Pedosphaera parvula Ellin514: one gene and its partner. The protein of the gene in region 2 interacts with the protein of the main gene of each other region in a pairwise test. Links are inferred from orthologs where the notes say so. Each region holds a gene or a part of one and is shown on either strand. Other genes may lie near its edges.

Region 1 (4,050 bases), on a different replicon or contig from region 2:
TTGCCGGTCTCGACAGCCAGGGTGTTCAAATTTGTACCGGCCTGTAATGCTTCGTCCGTTTTCCCGGCTTCAAACAAGCTACGACAAAACAACAACTGACTTCGCCACTTAAACTCCGGGGTCAGTTTTTGCTGGGAAATAATTCGCAGGTCTTCCGATACGGCCTGGTAATCTTTCTGGATCAGATCGGCTTCGGCGAGCAGAAGCACCCCTTTAATGGCAAATTCATTCGTCGGGTTGGATTTGAGCAATTGCTGGAAGGCTCCGTCAGGTTGTCGTAGTTCCTTGATTGCTTCGGGCCACGCTCCCATTTTTCCCAAGGTCTGACTTTGGCTGAAAATTGCCTCCGCTCTTTTTGCCGAATTGGTATACACGGTGACGATTCGAGAAAAGGAGTCAGCCGCATTTTTATAGTTGGCACTGCGGTAGGAGGCCACAGCTGTCCAATAGAGATATTGGTCAGCCAGTTTTCCTGCATGTGGCATCTCCGTGGAGAGCAACTCAACGACGCCCGAATCGCGCCCCAACGCATAACGTGATTCGCCCTGTAGCAGAACCGCATCAGCAAAAAATTCTGATGTCGGATATTTCTTTGCAAAGTCCGCAAGTTTTTCCTCAGCCTTTTCCCAGTTGTGGGACTTGAAAAAGTCCGCCGCCACTTCAAAGGCGTGGCTTTCTGGTGTCGCGGCAGCACTACAATTGACCGTGGCAAAAAGGAATTGAATCAGGGCCAGAAAACCCCAGCAGCCAGCGATTCTTTTAAAATTCCACTTCATTCAGATGTTCTTTATCCAACAGTTTCATTCAAGATGCGACTCAAATATTGGCCGGTATAACTGCCCGGGCACTCAGCCACTTCCTCAGGCGTTCCTTGAGCCACGATCCTGCCTCCGCCCGATCCACCTTCCGGTCCAAGATCGACGATCCAATCAGCAGTTTTAATCACATCGAGATTATGTTCAATAATCAGAAGTGTGTTTCCCGAGGCCCGGAGCTTGAAAAGGACTTCGAGCAATTTTGCGACATCGTGGAAATGCAGGCCAGTGGTGGGTTCGTCAAGGATGTAAAGCGTTCGTCCGGTCGCCTTGCGACTGAGCTCGGACGCTAGCTTGATTCTTTGCGCTTCACCGCCGCTCAACGTCGTGGCCGACTGGCCTAAACCGATGTAGCCCAATCCCACATCCGCCAGTGTCAGGCATGGTTCGTAAATCTGCGGAACTGCTCTGAAAAATGTCACCGCCTCGTCCACGGTCATGTTCAGAACGTCGGCAATATTCATCCCCTTATAGCTAATCTCCAGGGTCTCGCGGTTATATCGCCGGCCATTGCACGCTTCGCAGGTCACATACACCGGTGGCAGGAAATGCATTTCGATTTTGATGAGTCCATCGCCCTGGCATTTTTCGCACCGACCGCCTTTTACATTGAAACTAAACCGGCCCGCTTCGTAGCCGCGAATCTTGGCTGACGGCAGCTTGGCAAAGAGATCACGAATGTGATTAAACATCCCGGTATAAGTCGCTGGGTTGCTTCGCGGTGTCCGTCCAATGGGAGTCTGATCAATAACAATGACCTTATCCAGATTCTCGAATCCCTTCAGTTCACGATGTGCCCCTGGCCGTTCCTTTGAACCATGAAACTTCCGAAAGAGAGCCCGCCGCAAAATGTCGTCCACAGCGGTACTTTTCCCCGAACCGCTCACTCCCGTTACACAGGTGAGTGTTCCCAGGGGAATTCGCAGATCAACGTTTTTGAGATTGTTTTCGGTGGCGCCCAACACTTCCAGCCAGCCACGGTCCTGAGTCGGTTTTATCCGCTTTTTGGGAACGGCAATCGAGAGCTCGCGAGTTAAATATTGGGCGGTAAGAGAGCGCGATGAGGCTAATATTTCAGGCAACGTTCCAGCCGCAACAATTTCTCCGCCGCGCACTCCGGCGCCCGGCCCCAAATCGAGAATGTAATCGGCGCGACGAATGGTGTCTTCATCATGTTCCACGACTAGGACAGAATTACCCAGATTTCTCAGCCCTTCGAGGGTCTTCAACAACCGTTCGTTGTCACGTTGATGCAGACCGATGCTAGGCTCATCCAGGATATAAAGCACCCCGACCAGTCCCGCACCAATCTGGGTGGCCAGGCGGATGCGTTGCGCTTCGCCACCGCTCAAGGTGCCACTCTCACGGTTTAGAGTTAAATAGCCGAGGCCAACATTCTTAAGGAAACCCAACCGGGAACGCACCTCCCGAATAATTTCAGCGGCAATCTTCTGTTGAAATTCGGAGAGTTTGAGCTTGGTAAAAAAATCATCCGCAGCCTCGATTGAGAGGGAGCAGACATCCATGATGGAAAGCCCGGGAATGTTTGGTTCCTTGGAACTCCTGGTTCCAAATTTCTCCTTCAGCTCCGCATTGCCAATGGTAACGGCAAGAATTTCCGGTTTGAGCCGCCGCCCTCCACAGGCATCGCAAAATTGAGGGCTCATGAAACTCTTCAACCGGTTCCTCGTGAACTCACTTTCGCTCTCCTGATAGAGTCTTTCGAGATTCGGAACAACTCCCTCGAACGCGCGGCTCACCTTGCTCATCTTGCCGGCACGCCAAAAGTTGAACTCAATCTCGGTGGAGCCCGAACCCCACAGCAGAATTTTTTTAAAATCTTCCGGCAAGGTTTTATACGGAGCCTCGAGATTCTGTTGGTACTGGGCGGTCACACCGCGCAGCATGCTCTTGTAATAGACAACCATCCGCTTGCCACCTCTGCGCCATGGCAAAATCGCACCTTGTTCCAAAGATTTCTCAGGATCAGGGACAATGAGCCCTTCATCGAAAACCATCTTCTGTCCCAACCCATGACAGACCGGACACGCGCCTGCAGGTGAATTGAAGGAAAAATGCTTGGGAGTGAGCGGTTCAAAACTCATTCCAGTCGCAGGACTGTAATTGCGGTTGGAATGCAGGGTCTCAATCCAGCTGGTGGTCGATTCCGTTCCCGGCAACTGGTGCAAAGTCAACAACTGTCCTTCTCCCCACCTCAACGCCGTCTCCACCGAATCACTTAACCGCACGCGAATCTTCTCATCCATCACCAACCGATCAACGACCGCTTCGATCGTGTGCTTCTGCTTCGCATCCAGCTTTACTCTGACATTACTGGCCAACTCCACCATCTCGCCATCGATGCGTGCGCGAACAAATCCCTCGCGACCAAGGCGCTCCACGACATCGCGAAACTCTCCTTTTTGATCGCGCACAACCGGAGCCAAAATCATCACCCGCGTCTTGACAGGCAGCGCATGAATCTTGTCCACGATGTCGCTCGTTGTCTGAGCCACAATCGGCACCCCACTCTCTGGACAATGCGCCTGCCCCACATGCGCAAATAACAACCTCAGGTAATCGTATATCTCGGTGGTGGTGGCAATGATCGACCGTGGGCTGGTCCCGGAACTTCTCTGTTCAATCGCAATTGCCGGCGAAAGTCCCTCGATAAAATCCACCTCCGGCTTTTGCATTTGGTCGAGAAATTGCCGCGCATAGGCAGAAAGCGATTCCACATATTTCCGCTGTCCTTCGGCATAGATGGTGTCAAAGGCAAGCGACGACTTCCCCGAACCGCTCAAACCGGTGATGACCACCAGTTGGTCGCGGGGAATGCTCAAGGTGAGGTTCTTGAGGTTATGCTCACGAGCCCCGCCAATCTTTATGAAACCTTTTGCCATGTGTCGCGAATTTGTCGATCAATACAATCGCTTAACTTAGACGAACTTTCCCAGGAAGCAAAGGGCAGATATGACAAATTCCGCGTTTTCCAAAGGTCTTGATTTGCGTCCCGGAAATTCATCCTCCCCCTCCCCGTTTTGGCCATTTTTTCACAATTCCTCCATTAAAAAAGCACCCAAAATTCAGCATCAAAAAAAAATTGGCGTCATCCAGCGCCATCCACCGTCTATTACCGCCATCCACCGTCCGAATCTCCCATTTTGAAGTTGAAACTGGCCATTCGAAATTTCCTGAACCTTCCGATACCTTCCGTTGGCTTCCGATACCTACC
Region 2 (4,156 bases):
TGCTTTATCAAAAGGATGCCGAGAACATTTTTTATTACGTTAAACGAGAGATGCACGGGATTCTCGCCGAGATGGGAACGTTCAAGGATGACATAAAATTTTCCCTGGTTAATGGGCATGAGTTGCAGAAACTATATGACCCGGAATACGAGAATCATGCCCTGACAGGTTTGGAAGGGCTGACCGACACTGATAAGAAGGATACCAACCATTTCCAATACAGTATTTACGTATTGAATGGGCTGCCGGAGAATCATCTGGCAGCCGTGTGCGCGCATGAGTACACGCACGTATGGTTAAAGGAAAACGTGGGCAAAGGCCGCAAGCTGGATCGCAGTACGGAGGAGGGATTTTGTGAGTTGGTGGCGTATAAAATGATGTACGGCCGGCACGATCAAAGGGAGATGCGCATCATCCGGGCAAATGCCTATACCAGGGGGCAGACGAGGGCCTTGCTGGCGGCTGAGGACATCTATGATTTTAACCGGTTGGTGAAATGGATCAAGGCTGGCACGGATTCCAACATGAACGGTTATACGGTTGGAGGCATACCGGTGGTGGAGGCCAACGCCGCGCCGATGTTGTGGGGACCGGCAGCACCAACCCCGGTGCCAAATGTTTTGGCGCTCAAAGGTATCTCGGGATCAAATCAACGGCGGTTCGCCCTGATCAATGACAGCACATTTGAAGCGATGGAAAAGGGGAAGGTTAGATTGGGGCAAACGAATGTGACCATTCGTTGCCTGGAGATTCGTGCGGATTCGGTGCTGGTTCAGATGGAAGGTTCCGCGGAGAAAAAGGAACTTTTCCTGCGCAAGGAATAGCTGTCTAGTTTGGCACCCAACCTTTGCCGGGAACGAACTCACGGCTTCCGGAATCGGTCTTGCAGCCGCTCGCAAAAGCGAGGGCAATCGCCATCAAAAGGATAAGATAAATCTTTGACATGGCACGATTTTAATCCAGATTGCCAACAGAGCAAGTTTGATGCAAATTGAGTTGGGGAAATTAAAATGATTGAGATTCCCAAATTTTTAAAGGGTCAGTTGTTGTTGGACAGCGGACAGCTCAGCGGGTCATTTTTCCAAAGGACGGTTGTTCTTGTTTGCCAGCATGATGCCGAAGGGGCATTGGGGCTGGTGTTGAATAGGGACAGCGGCAACAAACTTGGAGAAATGGTATTGGCTGATCTTCCCGAACAACTGACGGACAATGCGCTTTATCTTGGCGGTCCGGTTCAGTTGTCAGCGCTCAGCTATCTCTACTCGGACACTTACCTTCCCGAAGCGAGTGTGCTGCCCAATGTTGAACTGGGGCATTCATTAGAAACCCTCGTTGAACTGGGTGAATCATTTTCCCCTGGCAAAAGGATCAAGCTTTTTGCGGGTTATGCGGGCTGGAGTCCGGGGCAATTGGAAGAGGAAATGAAGCGGAAGGCGTGGCTGACGCATCCGGCGACGGTGGACCTGGTTTTCGATACCGATCCGGATGACCTGTGGCAGTATGTTTTGAAGCAAAAAGGTGGGATGTACCGGGTGCTGGCGCAAATGCCGGAGGATGTTTCGTTGAACTAGCCTAACGTCCGGCAGCCTTTACTCGTTTGCCGCCGCGACGAGGTTTTCCATAAGTGACACTGCGTGATTTTTCCTCTGGTTTACCATCGCCGGTGGAGCGCTTCAGTTCACGAATTTGATCGCGCATCAGGGCGGCCTTTTCAAATTCGAGATTGTTGGCGGCGGCCAGCATTTCCTCCTCCAATTCCTTGATGGTTTCGGTGACGTCGAAATCCACGCCGGATTCCTTAAGCATGGAATTGGCCTGATCCTTGAATTCCTTGTTGGTGGAGAGACTTTCCTCGACGGCGCGGCTGACGCTCTTCGGGGTGATGTTGTGTTCCTTGTTGTAGGCAAGCTGGCGTTCGCGGCGAAATTTGGACACGGCCAGAAACTTCTGAATGCTCTGCGTCATGACATCGGCGTAAAGAATCACTTCGCCGTTCAGATGGCGGGCGGCGCGACCGGCAGTTTGGATCAAGCTGGTGACGCTACGCAGATAGCCTTCCTTATCGGCATCGAGAATGGCTACCAAGGAGACTTCGGGGAGATCGAGGCCTTCGCGGAGGAGGTTGATGCCGACCAGCACATCAAACTCGCCCTTGCGTAAACCGCGCAGAATTTCCACGCGCTCGATGGCATCAATTTCGCTATGCAGATAGCGGACGTTGATGCCGATGTTGCGGAGATAATCGGTGAGTTCTTCAGCGGTTCGTTTGGTCAGGGTGGTGACCAAAATGCGTTCCTTCGAATCCACACGCTTACGTGCCTCCTCAATCAGGTCATCGATTTGGCCCTGGAGCGGTTTGACGGTGATGGTGGGATCCACCAGACCGGTGGGGCGGATAATCTGTTCGGCAACGCGACCCTGAGACCATTCAATTTCCCGGGGGCTGGGGGTGGCGCTGACATACAAGGTCGGTCCCTGCATGTGTTGGAACTCGTCGAAATTCAGAGGACGATTGTCCAGGGCGCTGGGGAGGCGGAAGCCGTATTCCACGAGCACGGTCTTGCGGGAGCGATCACCGGCATACATTCCGCCGATTTGGGGAATGGTGGCGTGAGATTCATCAATAACCAGCAGGTGGTCCTTGGGGAAGAAATCAAACAAGGTCGTGGGTCTGGAGCCGGGAGCGCGGCCGTTGATGTGGCGGGTGTAATTTTCGATGCCGGAGCAGAACCCCATTTCCTCCATCATTTCGAGATCGTATTCCGTCCGCTGCTTGATGCGCTGGGCTTCCAGGAGTTTTCCATGTTTTTCGAACCAGGCGATGCGGTCACCCAATTCTTCGCGAATTGACAGGATGGCCGGCTTCATTTTGTCCGCCGTGGTGACGAATTGTTTGGCAGGATAGACAACGGCTGTGTTCAAGGTTTCGAGCTTGTGGCCGGTGAGCGGTTCGAAGCGGGTGATGCGCTCGATTTCTTCGCCGAAAAATTCGATGCGCAGACCATCTTCGCGACCGGCGGGGCAGAGTTCGACGGTATCGCCACGGACGCGGAATTGGCCGCGGGTGAATTCGATGTCGTTGCGGGTGTATTGGAGGTCAACGAGGCGGTTGAGGAACTGTTCGCGGGTGATTTGCTGGCCGACGCAGATGGGGATGATGAGGGCTTCATAGTCCTCCTTGCTGCCGATACCGTAAATGCACGACACGCTGGCGACGACGACGACATCCTGGCGGGAAAAGAGCGAACTCATGGTGGAGAGGCGCATGCGCTCGATCTCCTCGTTTACGCTGGAATCTTTTTCCACGAACGTGTCCGTGCGGGGAATGTATGCCTCGGGCTGATAGTAATCGAAGTAGCTGACAAAGTATTCGACGGCGTTGTTGGGGAAGAAACTTTTGAATTCAGCGTAGAGCTGGGCGGCCAAGGTCTTATTATGCGAGATGACCAGGGTGGGCTTGTTAATGTTCTTGATGACATTGGCCACTGTGAATGTTTTTCCAGAACCAGTTACGCCGAGCAGCGTCTGGTGTTTGGCGCCCGAAAGCAAACCTTCGGTCAACTTGGCGATGGCCTGAGGTTGATCTCCAGCAGGAGGATAGGATGAAACTAGGTCGAACACAGAAGCGAAACTTAGTGGTGATACGGCAGGGTGTCAACGAACGTAAGAGCCAGAATAATAATAGATAATCCAATGTGGAAAATGATAAGAATTGCTTTTGAAAAGAATAAGAATATCTTTCATATAAGATTTCGGATTGCTGGTGGGCGAGACTGGTTGAAAGGAAAGGATCCTTATGGCAAAGCGAAGCAGTGAAGCGAATCATTGGATCAAAACTCACGGGGATGTGATCCTTGATCTGATCCGCATTTATCTTGGGGTTGGACTCATCCTGAAAGCACTCTATTTCATGACGCATATGGATTACCTGCTGCGCTTGACGGCCGGAGAGGGGAGTATGTGGTTCGCCCCGACAATTCTGGCTCATTACATCGTTGTGGCCCACCTGGTGGGGGGTGTTTGCCTGACGTTGGGATTGTTCACGCGAGTGGCCGCCCTGATTCAAATTCCGGTTTTGTTCGCGGCCATTTTCTACGTGCATATGCCGAACGTGATTGCTTCGGTGGAAGCCCGCCAAAATGCTGAATTCGCGGCG

Evidence for each region.
Region 1: the proteins of uvrB (region 2) and uvrA interact in binary tests that used the Escherichia coli proteins (3 or more experiments, as listed by UniProt). The link is inferred for Pedosphaera parvula Ellin514 from one-to-one orthologs.

What each region holds. Positions count from the first base shown.
Region 1 is NZ_ABOX02000019.1:12,164-16,213, reverse strand. The notes cover bases 588-4,050. They hold uvrA (excinuclease ABC subunit UvrA), read right to left. Parts: upstream 3,719-4,050; coding sequence 788-3,718; downstream 588-787. Other genes in these bases: CFLAV_RS15595 (tetratricopeptide repeat protein), read right to left, coding at 588-776. Outside these bases: more of CFLAV_RS15595, read right to left, coding at 1-587. UniProt on the Escherichia coli protein: The UvrABC repair system catalyzes the recognition and processing of DNA lesions. UvrA is an ATPase and a DNA-binding protein. A damage recognition complex composed of 2 UvrA and 2 UvrB subunits scans DNA for abnormalities.
Region 2 is NZ_ABOX02000023.1:7,951-12,106, reverse strand. The notes cover bases 1,098-4,079. They hold uvrB (excinuclease ABC subunit UvrB), read right to left. Parts: upstream 3,622-4,079; coding sequence 1,573-3,621; downstream 1,098-1,572. Other genes in these bases: CFLAV_RS17440 (DoxX family protein), read left to right, coding at 3,797-4,079; CFLAV_RS17450 (YqgE/AlgH family protein), read left to right, coding at 1,098-1,571. In the rest of the region: CFLAV_RS17455 (protein DA1), read left to right, coding at 1-824; more of CFLAV_RS17450, read left to right, coding at 1,011-1,097; more of CFLAV_RS17440, read left to right, coding at 4,080-4,156. UniProt on the Escherichia coli protein: The UvrABC repair system catalyzes the recognition and processing of DNA lesions. A damage recognition complex composed of 2 UvrA and 2 UvrB subunits scans DNA for abnormalities.